3 regions of the Thioclava nitratireducens genome follow, and region 1 is predicted to be linked to each of the others. Evidence: riboswitches for the same ligand, from Rfam matches in the RefSeq annotation. Region 1 holds a riboswitch; each other region holds the start of a gene.
The links. Region 1 has a riboswitch for thiamine pyrophosphate ahead of thiM (hydroxyethylthiazole kinase). Riboswitches for the same ligand answer to the same signal wherever they lie in the genome.
Positions count from the first base shown of each region.

Region 2: linked by a shared signal. The riboswitch ahead of thiB (thiamine ABC transporter substrate binding subunit) and the one ahead of thiM (hydroxyethylthiazole kinase) in region 1 are both predicted to bind thiamine pyrophosphate.
Region 3: linked by a shared signal. The riboswitch ahead of thiC (phosphomethylpyrimidine synthase ThiC) and the one ahead of thiM (hydroxyethylthiazole kinase) in region 1 are both predicted to bind thiamine pyrophosphate.

Region 1 covers NZ_CP019437.1:1,131,571-1,135,884, forward strand. The annotation lists gene BMG03_RS05610 (pyrroloquinoline quinone-dependent dehydrogenase) at 1-865, opposite strand, end outside; gene BMG03_RS05615 (c-type cytochrome) at 909-1,364, opposite strand; TPP riboswitch at 1,676-1,770, shown strand; gene thiM (hydroxyethylthiazole kinase) at 1,832-2,620, shown strand; gene thiE (thiamine phosphate synthase) at 2,620-3,231, shown strand; gene thiD (bifunctional hydroxymethylpyrimidine kinase/phosphomethylpyrimidine kinase) at 3,228-4,031, shown strand; gene tenA (thiaminase II) at 4,028-4,314, shown strand, end outside.
Region 2 covers NZ_CP019437.1:3,046,920-3,051,233, forward strand. The annotation lists gene BMG03_RS14545 (thiamine/thiamine pyrophosphate ABC transporter permease ThiP) at 1-1,271, opposite strand, end outside; gene thiB (thiamine ABC transporter substrate binding subunit) at 1,247-2,239, opposite strand; TPP riboswitch at 2,276-2,380, opposite strand; gene BMG03_RS14555 (DUF4139 domain-containing protein) at 2,555-4,156, shown strand; gene BMG03_RS14560 (hypothetical protein) at 4,188-4,314, opposite strand, start outside.
Region 3 covers NZ_CP019437.1:861,490-865,803, reverse strand. The annotation lists gene BMG03_RS04325 (FAD-dependent oxidoreductase) at 1-720, opposite strand, end outside; gene thiC (phosphomethylpyrimidine synthase ThiC) at 717-2,513, opposite strand; TPP riboswitch at 2,628-2,748, opposite strand; gene BMG03_RS04315 (S8 family peptidase) at 2,832-4,314, opposite strand, start outside.

The DNA of each region.
Region 1 (4,314 bases):
TGAAGATCACCATGTTTCGCTCCGGATCGATTGCGGGGGTCGTCCAGACCATGCCGCCACCGGACTTCCACGAGTCGCCCTCGAACGTGTCGGGATCCGTCGCGTGCCAGCGCCACACTTCCTCGCCCGACTTCGCATCGATCGCGGCGACGAAGCCGCGGATCGGCCATTCGCCGCCGGAACTGCCGACGATCACCTTGCCGTCATAGATTTGCGGCGCCATCGTTTCCGAGAACCCCGCTTGCGGGTCTGCGAGATTGGTCTTCCACACCTTTTTGCCTGTCTTGGCGTCGAGCGCGAGAAGATTGGCGTCGAGCGTCGCAATGTAGACCTTACCGTAACCCACGGCCACGCCCCGGTTTACCGGGCCGCAGCAGGTCTTGACCTGCGAGACGTCATAGGTCGTGCTCCAATACGTCTCGCCGGTTGCGGCATCGACGGCCATGACCGTCATCTCGTTATCGACCATCGGTGTCGAGATATACATCACGCCATCGACGACGATCGGCGTGGTCTCGAAGCTGGCGACCTTTCCGGTCTGCACCAAGGCAACCGGGTGCAGTTTGTCGATATTGTCCGTCGTGATCTGGTCGAGTGGCGAATAGCGCTGGTTGCTGTAGCTCCGGCCATGCAGCAACCAATCGGACTTGTTGTCCTTGGCGGATCGCATCGCGTTGTCGTCGACAGCGACATTCGCCGAAGCGGGAAGCTCCTTCATCTGGGCGCGGTTCGTGTCGCTCGTGCCCTGGATCTCGTCACTCTGCTTCGCGTGCGCAAGTGCCGGCAGGGCCGCCACGCATACGGACAGGATCAGAGGTCGGACGGCGCCTCGCGAGGTCGCGGTGAATGGTGGCAAATGTGCCATGTTCGGTCCTCCTCTCTTGAAATGATCAGCCGCGGCGGTCGGGTCAGTCGCAGGATGACTGCGACGAGTCCGGCAACGGCTGCAGGTCCATCGCATCGATCGCTTTCTGGTCGATCGCGCTGTCCCCGGGTTTGAAACCGTTCTTGCAAAGCAGATAGGCGAATGTCTGGAGATACTGCTTGTCGGTCAGCTCGCCCGGGTCATCCTTGGGCATGTGCTTCGCGATGAAGTCGTATAGTTGCTTGCCGGTCATGCCGCTGTAATCGAGGCTGTCGGCGAATTTCTTGCCCGCCAGTGCCGGGCCTGCATCCCCCATCAGATCGCTGCCATGACAATCGGCGCAGTGCTTCTTGTACACGTCGTGGCCTGACGATGCCTGCTTGGATGTGAAAAGGGCCTGCTGGTCCGAAGAGCCCGGGTAGGCTGCGCTCGCGCAGAGGACAAGGGCGGTAACGAGGCCGGTCAGGGCCGTTCCGGAATGCGTGTCTAGACGTCTCATGCTAAAAAACCTCGCTCAATAATGCTGGGACGGAGCGGTGGGGGATATGGTTCCCCAACGGATGCAAGGTGCCTTTGTTCCATTCTGCTTTGCGGGCATCAGGCAGACGGGGCTGCACCGAGCATGTTTCGGATGGGAAAGCGGATCCGAAAACGACGCCGGTATCTTCGCTCTTTTCCGGCCTGACATATGACGGCGACCAGAATGGTTCCGCCGTTCAAGGATATGCGCTGGATGCTGATCGCGGCGAAGCTGTGGGCGCCTCGTCTGACCCGGCTTGACGGGCGGCGCGAAGGCTGTCACCTCTCGGAGCGAAGCGACAGGGGCGCTCGGGCAACCGGGCTGAGACGAACCCTTAGAACCTGAACCGGATAATGCCGGCGGAGGGAGGCGCGTGAGACGGTCAGGCGCGTTCCCGCCTTTGCCCCCTCGCACTTCTCCTGATGCCCGCAGCCAAGGAGAGAGCGATGGAAGATCCCGGACAATATCTCGCGGCGATGCGGCAGACCGCGCCGCTCGTTCACAACATCACCAATTACGTCGCGATGAACGTGATGGCGAATGTTCTGCTCGCCTCCGGCGCCTCGCCCGCGATGGTGCATGCGCGCGAGGAGGCGGCCGAGTTCGCCGGACTCGCGCAGGCGCTCAGCATCAATATCGGCACGGTGTCGCCGCCCTGGGCGGAGGCGATGGCGGCGGCGGCCAAGGTCGCGAGCGCGCAGGGAACCCCGTGGGTGCTAGACCCTGTCGCGGTCGGCGCGACGGATTATCGGCGTGCGCTCGGTGCGCGGCTCGTGGAACTGCGCCCGACGGCAATCCGCGGCAACGCGTCGGAGATCCTTGCGCTTGCGGGCGAGGCTGGCGCGGGGAAAGGGGCGGATTCCACTGAGAGTGTCGAGACCGCGGAAGGCGCCGCGCGGGCCTTGGCCCGGATGAGCGGGGCCGTAATTGCGGTGACCGGCGCGGTCGATTTTGTGACGGATGGGGAGCGCGCTGCGCGGGTCGCCAATGGCCATGCGATGATGCCGCGCGTGACCGCTCTGGGCTGTTCGCTGACTGGTCTGGTGGCTGCGTTTCTCGCAGGACAGCCTCGCTTCGAGGCGGTCGTCGCGGCGCTGGCTTATTTTGGGCTCGCCGGGGAGAGCGCCGGGGCGAGTGCCTCAGGCCCGGGAAGTTTTCAGGTCGCGTTCCTCGATGCGCTCTATGCGATCGACGCCGAGGCGCTGAGCGCCGGAGCTCGGATCGAATCCGCATGATGATCCCGTCCATCTGTTTCGTCACCGACCCGGCCGCCCCGCAGCCGGTGCTCGCGCAAGCCGTGGCCGCGGCACGGGGCGGTGCAGGCTGGGTGCAGCTGCGCGACAAGGTGCTCCCCGATGCAGAATTCGCCGCGCTGGCCCGGACGCTGGTCGAAGCGCTTGCCCCCTATGACGTGCCGCTGATCGTGAACGATAGGGTCGCGGTGGCCATCGAGATTGGGGCCGCCGGGCTGCATATCGGCCAGAGCGATGGCGACCCCGCCGCGATCCGCCGCCGGATCGGGCCCGACATGCTCCTAGGCCTCTCGATCGAGACCGAGGCGCAGATCGCCGCCGTTCCTCCCGGCATCGATTATCTCGGCGTCGGTCCGATCCATGCGACCGGCTCGAAGCCCGACCATGCCGCCCCGATCGGCCATTCAGGCTTTGCCCGGATCGTCTCGCGCACCGATCTTCCCTGCCTCGCGATCGGCGGGATCACTGCCACTGACGCGCCCGCAATCCGCGCGGCGGGCGGTGCCGGTCTCGCGGTGATTTCTGCCATCTCGCGTGCCCCTGACATGGCGCGCGCCACCCGAACCCTGCGCAACGCATGGAGCGACACATGATTCCCAATATTCTCACCATCGCGGGTTCCGACCCATCGGGCGGGGCGGGCATTCAGGCCGATATCAAGGCCATCTCCGCCAATGGTGGCTACGCGATGAGCGTGATTACCGCGCTGACCGCCCAGAACACGCGCGGCGTGCAGGCGGTGAGCCTGTGCGACACGGCGCTGATCGCAACTCAGTTGGCATCGCTGCGCGAAGACGTTCGTATCGACGCGATCAAGATCGGAATGCTGGGCGATGCCGCGATCATCGAGACTGTGGCCGAGAGGCTGACCGGGCTCGACTGTCCGGTAGTGCTCGATCCGGTGATGGTCGCGAAAGGCGGCGATCGGCTGCTGGCAGAGGCGGCGGTGACCGCGCTGCACAGCCTGCTGCCCCGGGCCGATCTGATCACGCCGAACCTGCCCGAGGCCGCCGATCTGCTGGGCTGCGCCGAGGCGACGAGCTTCGACCAGATGCGTGATCAGGCCCATGCGCTGCGCGAGATCGGGCCGCGCGCGGTGCTGCTGAAGGGCGGTCATCTGCAAGGCGACCAAAGCCCGGATCTGCTGGTCACGGCGCAGGAAGAGCTCTGGCTTGACGCACCGCGCATCGCGACGCGCAACACGCACGGGACGGGCTGTACCCTGTCATCGGCGCTGGCGACATGGCTCGGGGCAGGGGTGCCGCTCGCGGAGGCCACCCAGCGGGCGAAGGCGTATCTGAGCGCGGCGATTGCGGCAGCTGATCGGCTGACTGTCGGGTCGGGGCACGGGCCGGTGCACCATTTCCACGCATTCCAGGAGAAGAAGAAATGAGCTTCGCCCAAGACCTAGCGCAGGCGACCGCGCCGCTGCGCCGCCAGATTCATGACATGCCTTTCAATCGCGAACTGGCAGAGGGAAGCCTCGATCGGGAAACCTTTCAGGGCTACATCATTCAGGACGCACATTACCTTGAAGGCTTCGCCCGCGCGCTCGCGCTGGCCGCCGCCAAAGCCCCAGATGCGCCGACCGTGGCCCAGCTTGCGGGATCGGCGGCTGGAGCGATCGCCGTCGAGCGGGAATTGCACGCGCATTACATGGGGCTGTTCGGCGTCTC
Region 2 (4,314 bases), 1.9 Mb from region 1:
GCGAGCCGGTCGTAATCGGCCTGCAGCGTGCGGATCTCGGGCATCAGGATGCGGGTCGCGAAAGGCACCGACAGCGCGGCGTTGCTCAGCAGCACCATTGGCAGCGCGAGGCTCGTCGGGTTCACGAAGGGCCGCGCGATCAGGAAGGCGCCGGTGCCCATCACGAGGCTCGACGCTGTCATCGGCAGCATCGCCGCGATCTCCGCCCAGCGCTGCCGGGTCGCCACCAGTGCGAGCGGCAGGGCGATGGCGAGCGTCACAACCGTGGAGAGCAGCGCGATCACCAAAGAGGTCAGCGTCGCGGGCCAGACCATCTCGGGCAGGTTGGCCACCGCCGGGAGGCCCCGGGCGAAAACGGTGCCGATGGGAAACAGCAGGAAGGCGCTTGCGAGCCCGATCGCGAGCGCGTCGAAGAGCGCACGCCCTATCCCGCCGGACAGCTGCGGGATCGGCGCGGCGCGGCGGTCATGCCCCGCGCCGAAACTCGACGGCAGGGTGGCGCGCGCCGCGATCAGCAGCGCCGCGACCGAGATCGCGACCTGCACCAGCGCAAGGCTCGCCGCGCGGCCCATGTCGAAATCGAAGCGGAAGGCCTGATAGATCGCCAGCTCCACCGTGGTCGCGCGCGGCCCGCCGCCAAGGGTCAGGGCCACAGCGAAGGACGTCAGGCAGACGAGGAAGATCGCGAGGAAAGCACCGGGCAGAACGCTGCGCAGCATCGGACGTTCGAGGTGACGCGTGACCTCCGCAGGGCCGAAGCCGAGGGTCGCGGCAAGGCGAAACCGCTCGGCCGGGATCGCCTCCCAGCCGTGCAGGATCATCCGGGTCGCAAGCGGCAGGTTGAAGAAAACATGGGCCACGATGACGCCCTGCGCGCCGTAGATCGAAATCGGATCGATGCCGAGCGGGGCGAGGGCCGCATTGACCAGCCCGCGCCGCCCGAAGACCGCGATCAGCCCGAAGACCGCGACGATCACCGGCAGGATGAAGGGAGCCCCCAGGAGCGAAATCAGCAGTCCGCGCCCGGCGAAGCGGCGGCGATGCAGCGCACGGGCGACCGGCACCGCCAGCGCGCAGGAGATCAGCGCCGAGGCCGCCGCCTGCCAGAGCGTGAAGCGGATCGCGGCGAGATCGGTTTCGCGCAAGCCGGTCAGCCCGCCTGCCCGGAGCGCCACTGCCGCCAAAGTGCCAAGGACAAGCGCGGCCAAAGCCGCACCCGCCAGCACCGCCCAGATGGGCGTGCCTCTTATCTGGAGAAGGCGCGTTGCCATTCTTCCAGCGCCGGACCGCGCAGTTTCTCGGCCTCGGCCTCACCCAGGTAGAGCGTCTTGTCGGGCATCGGGAGTTTCTGGAACACCTCAGGCAGCTGATCGTGGGGCAGTTTCGCCGGGAAGGACCAGTTCGCCGTCGCGATCATGCCTTGGAAATCGGGGCTCAGCACGTAATCCATGAATTTCTGCGCCAGCTCGGGATGTTTCGAGGTCTTGAGCTGCGCGACCAGTTCGGGGGTGAAGTAATGCCCCTCGGGGAAGATCGCCGCAGCCTTGCTGTCGTCCTCCTCGGCCATGATGTGATAGGCGGGCGAGGTGACGTAGCTGAGCACCATATCCGCCTCGCCGTCGGTGAACATCCCGTAGGCCTCCGACCAGCCCGGCGTCACGGTCAGTACCTTGGGCGCGATCTTCGTCCACGCCTCTTCGGCCTTGTCGCCATAGATGTCCTTCACCCACAAGAGCAGCGACAGACCCGCGACCGAACTGCGCGGATCCTCGATGACGATCTTGTAGGCGTCGTCGGGCGCATCCAGCAGGTCCTGGAAGCTCGTGGGCGGGTTCTTCAGCTTGGTCTTGTCATAGACGAAGGCCAGTTCAGACCAGTCGAAGGGCAGAAAGATCGGATCGTCCCATTTGACCGGCATGGTCAGGTCGGACGTGTCCTCGTTATGCGGGGCGAACAGGCCCGTGGCGCGCGCCTTCGCGGTCACGTCGGTGTTCAGACCGATCGCGACATCGGCGGAGGTCTTGTCGCCTTCGAGCAGGATGCGCGGCAACACATCGCCCGCCACGAATTTCAGATCGCAATCGCAGGTCGCCTCGAACCCCTTCTCGATCGCGGGACCGGGGCCCCATTCGCTCGTGAAATAATCAGGCGCATAGACGGTGAGCACGGGCTTGTCCTCGGCCGCCGCCATCGTGGCGATCAGGCTCAGGGCTCCCGCAAGCATCAGGTGGGTTTTCATGCCTCACTCCTTGGGCTTGCCGGGCGGAGTGGGGCCGGACTATCCGGCTACCTTCCCTCCGCCGGTCTTAACCGGTTCAGGTTCAACGGGTTCGCGTGGATCGCATCTCAGCCGGATCATCCGGCACCCCGAGGTTGGGGCGCAACCTATGCGCGCGGGGCTTCGGACGCAAGGGCAAGCAGTCGTAGCCCCCCGACGCCTAGCACGAACGCTCTGGCGAGTTCCCGCCAGTGACGACCCGCGCCGGATTTCAATGGCTTGCAACTGCGCGCAGGCCGACGCAGGCTCAATCCGGAACGGATGTGGGAGGAACCGATGCGCATCACCCTGACGGCGGCCCTTATGGCCGCGACCGCCCTGCCCGCCTTGGCCGACACGATCGAGGCACCGGGCAAGATCACGGCCGTGACGCTCTTTCCGCAGGGCGCGCAGGTGGTGCGGCAGGTGGAGGTGAAGGCGCCCGAGGGCAGCCATGACCTGCTGGTTCCGGGGTTTCCCGAAGGCACCGACATCTCGACGCTGCGGGTGTCGGGTGACGGTGTGCAGATCGGCGCGGTGAGCCTGATCTCAGGGCGCGCGCCGGCGACCAGCGGAACCGAAAGCGCAGCGGTGAAGGCTGCGCGTGACCGGCTAGCCTCTGCAAAGGAAGCCCTTGCGGAAAAGGAAGACGCGGTGGCCGTGATCCGCGCCAAGGCGCAGGCCGCGCGCGACCAGATCACATATCTCAAGAACACCGACTCGCAGGTCACCGCGCCCGAACAGCTGCGCGCGCTGGCGCAGATGGTGGAGGATCAGATTCTCTCGGCCACCGAACGCGCAATCGCCGCCGAAGCGGAAGCGCGCCGCGCGGAAGCCGCGCTCGACCCCGCGAAAGAGGCGGTGAAACAGGCGCGAGCGGCGCTCGATGCGCTGCTGAACCCGGCGAAAGATCGAGAGATGCTCAGCGCGAAGGTGCAGGGCTCGGGCACGCTGACGATCACCTCTTACGTTAACAATGCCGGGTGGCAGCCCTCCTATGATCTGCGGCTCGACCGCGACAAGGGCGCGGTGGATATGGAGCGCTTCGTCTCGGTCCATCAGGCCACCGGCGAGGACTGGCGTAACGTCGACCTGACGCTCTCGACCGCTCGCCCCGGCGGGCGCGCAGAGCCAGGCGAAGTCTATCCGCGCCTCGCGCACATCGGCGACCCGGATGCGCCGCCCGCACCGGTGCCGATGAAGCGCTCCCTCGCGGCATCGGATGGCGCCGCCGCGCCGATGGCGGAAGCAGCGATCAGCGACCGCGCCGATCTTCAGATGCAGGGCGAAACGGTGACCTACCATTACCCGAGCGCGGTCGATCTGCGCGACGGGGTCGACGATCTCCGCCTGAGCCTCGATTCCAAGACCCTCCCGATGGAGGTCTTCGCCGAAGCCGCCCCGCTGACCGATCCGCAGGCCTATCGCGTGGCCGAGGGCAAGAACGGGACCGGCGAGATCCTGTTGCCCGGCCCCGCGAACCTCTATGCCGATGGCGCGCTGGTCGGCCAGTCGCATCTGCCGATGGTGGCGGCAGGGGATGACCTGACGCTGGGCTTCGGGCCGATCGAGGGCATTCGCGTGGACCGCCGCATGCCCGACACGATGGAGGGCGATAGCGGCTTCATTTCCAAGTCGAACGAGCGCCGCGAAGTCGTCGAGATCGAGGTGAAGAACCTGACGGACAAAGGCTGGCCGATGCGGGTGATCGACCGGGTACCCTATTCCGAACAGGAAGACCTGAAAATCACTACCAAGGCGACCCCGCCCGCGAGCGAGACCGATTACGACCATCGCCGCGGCGTGCTCGCATGGCGCTTCGACCTGGGCGCGGACGAGACCAAGACGATCCGCACCGAGACCACGCTGAGTTGGCCCACCGACAAGGTGCTGCGCTAGGTCAGCGTAACGCAAAGGCCTCCGCGCGCGATCAGGCTGCGTTTCGCGGGTTCGCCGCAGCCCGCAGTTTCGCGAGCAACGCTGGCGACAGGCGCAGGAACCCGCGCGCGGGCGGTTCGGCCTTCGCCGCCTCGGGGGGATGTGTCTCTGCACCGCCG
Region 3 (4,314 bases), 270 kb from region 1:
GGTCAGCGAGCGCAGCGTGATCGGGCGCGTCGCGGCGCTTTCGATCATCGTCGCGCCGATCATGTAGACGCCCTGCCCGCGCGGCACGAGATAGAGCGGGATGCGCGGGTGCAGCAGGCGCAGGGTGCGGGTGATCTCGACCTCCGGGCAGTGCAGGATGGCCATCTCGCCGCGCACCGGGCGCAGGTCAGGCAGGTCGGCGGCAAAGCCGGTGCAATCGAGATCCACCTGCGCGGGGGCCGTGGTTCCCAACACGATCTCGACCCCAGCCTCACGCGCGGCCCGCGCCAGATCGCGCAGCGCGCGGCGCGGGTCGAGATGCGCCTCCTCCGCGAAATACAGCCCGCGTGCGAACCGCCCCGCGAGGGACGGCTCCATCTCGGTGATCGCCGCCTGATCGAGCGTGCGATGGCCCGAGGTGCGGCGGGCGAAGCGCGTCAGTTCCGCACTGTCGCGCGGTGGGGCGAGGACCAGCGTGCCGCGCCGCGTGACCGGCGTGATCTCGGCCCACCAGTCTGCCGCGCGCGCGCCCAGCGTGACCACTGCCTCCTCGGCGCTTTCGGCTTCGCACCACGGCGCCAGCATCCCGCCCGCATAGCGTGACACGCTGCCCGCCCCGATCTCCTCTGCCGCCTCGAAGACCCGCACCGCAGCCCCGGCGCGCGCCAGTTCGAGCGCCGAGGACAGCCCCGCGAGGCCGCCGCCTGCGATGGTGATCATTCGCCGGGCTCCTTGAGCGGCACATAAAGCTCCCCGCCTTCGCGGAACTTGGCGGCCATGCTCTCCATCCCCTCTTTCTGCGCCTCGGCGCGGATGTCGTGCGAAATCCGCATCGAGCAGAATTTCGGCCCGCACATGGAGCAGAAATGCGCGACCTTGTGGGCCTCTTTCGGCATCGTCTCGTCGTGGAATTCCCGCGCCGTATCGGGGTCGAGCGAGAGGTTGAACTGGTCTTCCCAGCGGAACTCGAAACGCGCGCGGCTCAGCGCATCGTCGCGCCGCTGCGCGCCGGGCAGCCCCTTGGCCAGATCGGCGGCATGGGCGGCGATCTTGTAGGTGATCACGCCGGTCTTCACGTCGTCGCGGTCGGGCAGGCCCAGATGTTCCTTCGGCGTGACGTAGCACAGCATCGCGCAGCCGAACCAACCGATCATCGCCGCCCCGATGCCCGAGGTGATGTGGTCGTAACCCGGCGCGATATCCGTGGTCAGCGGACCGAGCGTGTAGAACGGCGCTTCGTGGCAGCACTCCAGCTGCTTGTCCATGTTCTCCTTGATCTTGTGCATCGCGACGTGACCGGGGCCTTCGATCATCACCTGACAGTCCTTCGCCCAGGCGATCTTCGTCAGTTCGCCCAGCGTCTCCAGCTCGGCGAATTGCGCAGCGTCATTGGCATCCGCGATCGAGCCCGGCCGCAGCCCGTCGCCGAGGCTGAACGAGACGTCGTAGCGGCGGCAGATGTCGCAGATCTCTTCGAAATGCTCGTAGAGGAAGCTCTCCTTGTGGTGATGCAGGCACCATTTCGCCATGATCGAGCCGCCCCGGCTGACGATCCCGGTCACGCGCTCCACCGTCATTGGCACCATGTGCAGACGCACCCCTGCATGGATCGTGAAGTAGTCGACGCCCTGCTCGGCCTGTTCGATCAGCGTGTCGCGGAAGACCTCCCATGTCAGGTCCTCGGCGATCCCGTTCACCTTCTCCAGCGCCTGATAGATCGGCACGGTCCCGATCGGCACGGGGCTGTTTCGGATGATCCATTCGCGGGTGTTGTGGATGTTGCGCCCGGTCGAGAGGTCCATCACGGTGTCGGCGCCCCAGCGGATCGCCCAGACCAACTTGTCGACCTCTTCCTCCATCGAGGAGGTGACGGCCGAGGTGCCCATGTTGGCGTTGATCTTCACGAGGAAATTGCGCCCGATGATCATCGGCTCGGCTTCCGGGTGGTTGATATTGGCCGGGATGATCGCGCGGCCTGCGGCGATCTCGTCGCGCACGAAATCCGGCGTCACGTAATCGGGCAGGTTCGCGCCCCAGTCCTGCCCGTCGCGCGGTCCTACGGCCTCGCGCAGCTGGTTCTCGCGGATCGCGACGAACTCCATCTCGGGCGTGATGATGCCTGCGCGGGCATAGGCCAGCTGCGTTACCGCGCGGTCGCCCTTGGCCCGCATCGGTTGCCGCCTGACCGGGAATTCCGGCGTCAGCCGCGCCCCTTGGGCAAAGCCGTTATCCTCGGGTCGGACATCGCGCCCGGTATATCTCTCGACATCGCCGCGCGCCTCGATCCATGCCCGACGCAGCGGTGCGAGACCGGCATTGATATCGGTCGTGGCCTCGGGGTCGGTGTAAGGGCCCGAACTGTCATAGACCGGCAGCGGTGCTTCCCCGGCAGTGGGGTGCACGGCGATCTCGCGCATCGGCACGCGCAGACCTTCATGCAAAGCGCCCTCGACGTAGATCTTGCGCGACGCCGGCAGCGGACCGGTGGTGATCTTGGGGTTGGGAATGTTCATCGTTTCGGTGCTCCTCAAGCATTCGATCTCAAAGGACACCAATTGAGAGACGCTTGGGAAACCAAAGGCCGAACGGCCTTTTGTCATGGCCCGCAACGATAGAAAGACTCTTCCCGGTCTGCGCGCCTAGCTTCCTACGCCAGTATCAACTGGGTCAGGTTCAAAGGGTCGCGTCACCGGGTTTTCACCCTGTCAGCCTCTCAGTCCCCTAAGCGGGACTCCCCTGCGTGATCCTGTTGTAGGAGCGAAGTGCGAACCTGGCAAGGCGCGTCCGCGTGGCATCCGGCGGTCGTGATCGGCGCGCCCGGCGTCAGCGGTTCAAAAGCGCGCCGTCCATCCCAGCGAAACCCCCATCGCGGAACGCTTCCCGGGTTCGTAGACAAGCCCCGCGCCGAGACGACCGATCCCCGCCGTGCGCGAATAGCCGAACTGAAGGTCGGGCTGAGGTGCTGCGCTTTCGATATTCACCGAGGAGGTCGTCATCACCACCTTGTCGGAGCGCGTGTTTCCGACGGCGGCCCCGACGGCGGTCGGCACGCTCATCGTCATCTTGCCCGAGGCAAGCGAGATGGGCGTCGAAATCCCGATGGAGACACGATCATCGCCGGACAGAAACCCTGTCTTGCTCAGGCCCACGGCATAGGCGTTCGAGTGCAGCCCGCTGCCAGAGCGAAGCAAACCGTCTCCGGAGAAGTTCGAACTGCCATTGGCCGCGGTGAACGCGAGAGAGGTGCCGTCACCGAGGGCGACGTTCATGCCGAGCTGAACGAAGCGGGTATCGCTGGACAGGCCGCCACCGAACGCGCCGCCCACCGAGGTTCCCAGGAAGCCGCCGTCTTCATGCAGGCTGCCGACGGTCATCGAGAGCTCGCCGGTGCCAAACCGGGCACTGAGCGAGCCGGCGATGTAATGCGAGGTGATATCTCCAGCCCCGCCGCCTGCCTGCGAAATCGACGCCGACAGCCCGTCGCCGAGGCCGATTTCGTAATGCAGCGCGGATGTGGCATCGAAAGATTTCAGGTATGGCGCGGCCATCGCGGCGCTGTCGACCCAGCCTGTTCCGGCAATCGCGGAACCGTCGCCGCGCGACAGTGACAAGGTGCCGGTGCCCGCGCTCAGATTGATCGCATCCGTCCGTCCCATCGCAAAGGCTTCCGTCGCGGCTCGGGCGGCGCTGGCATCCGCGTAATCCGCCACGAAGCTGCTGGTCGGCACATGATAGCCCCGATCAAAGGCATCGGTGACGATCATTCGCTGGTTGGAGAGCGTCGCGCGCAGGGCCCCGGCCACGCCGCGGCTTGCGCTGATCGCGCTTAGGGCGGCGGGCACGGAGGGGCCGTCGAGAGAGCTGGTCGTCTCGACCTTCAGCGTCCCGGCAGGTGCCTGTGCCTGCCGCAGATTGAGCTCTCCCCAGCCATAAACCGGGTCGATGCCGACCGCGCCGAGATCGGTCGCGCTGGTCTCGAGGATCTGCACGATTTGCTGACCTGTCAGCTCGGGGAATTCGCTCTTGAGCACCGCGACCGCGCCGGTGACATAGGGCGTCGCCATGGAAGTCCCGCTCATGTAGGCGTAATCGCCGCCGAGATCGCTCGGATAGGTCGAGAGGATGTTCACGCCCGGCGCCGCGAGGCAGTAATTCATCGCCTCGCCGCAGCGGTTGGAAAAGCTCGCGATCTGATGGTTGCTGTCGACGGCCACGACGCCGAGGATCGAGCCGTCCATTTCCGGGAAGTATTCCGGCAGGCCGGCCATCACGCTGGGATTGGCGCCGCCGTCGTTACCCGCAGCGAACACGCTG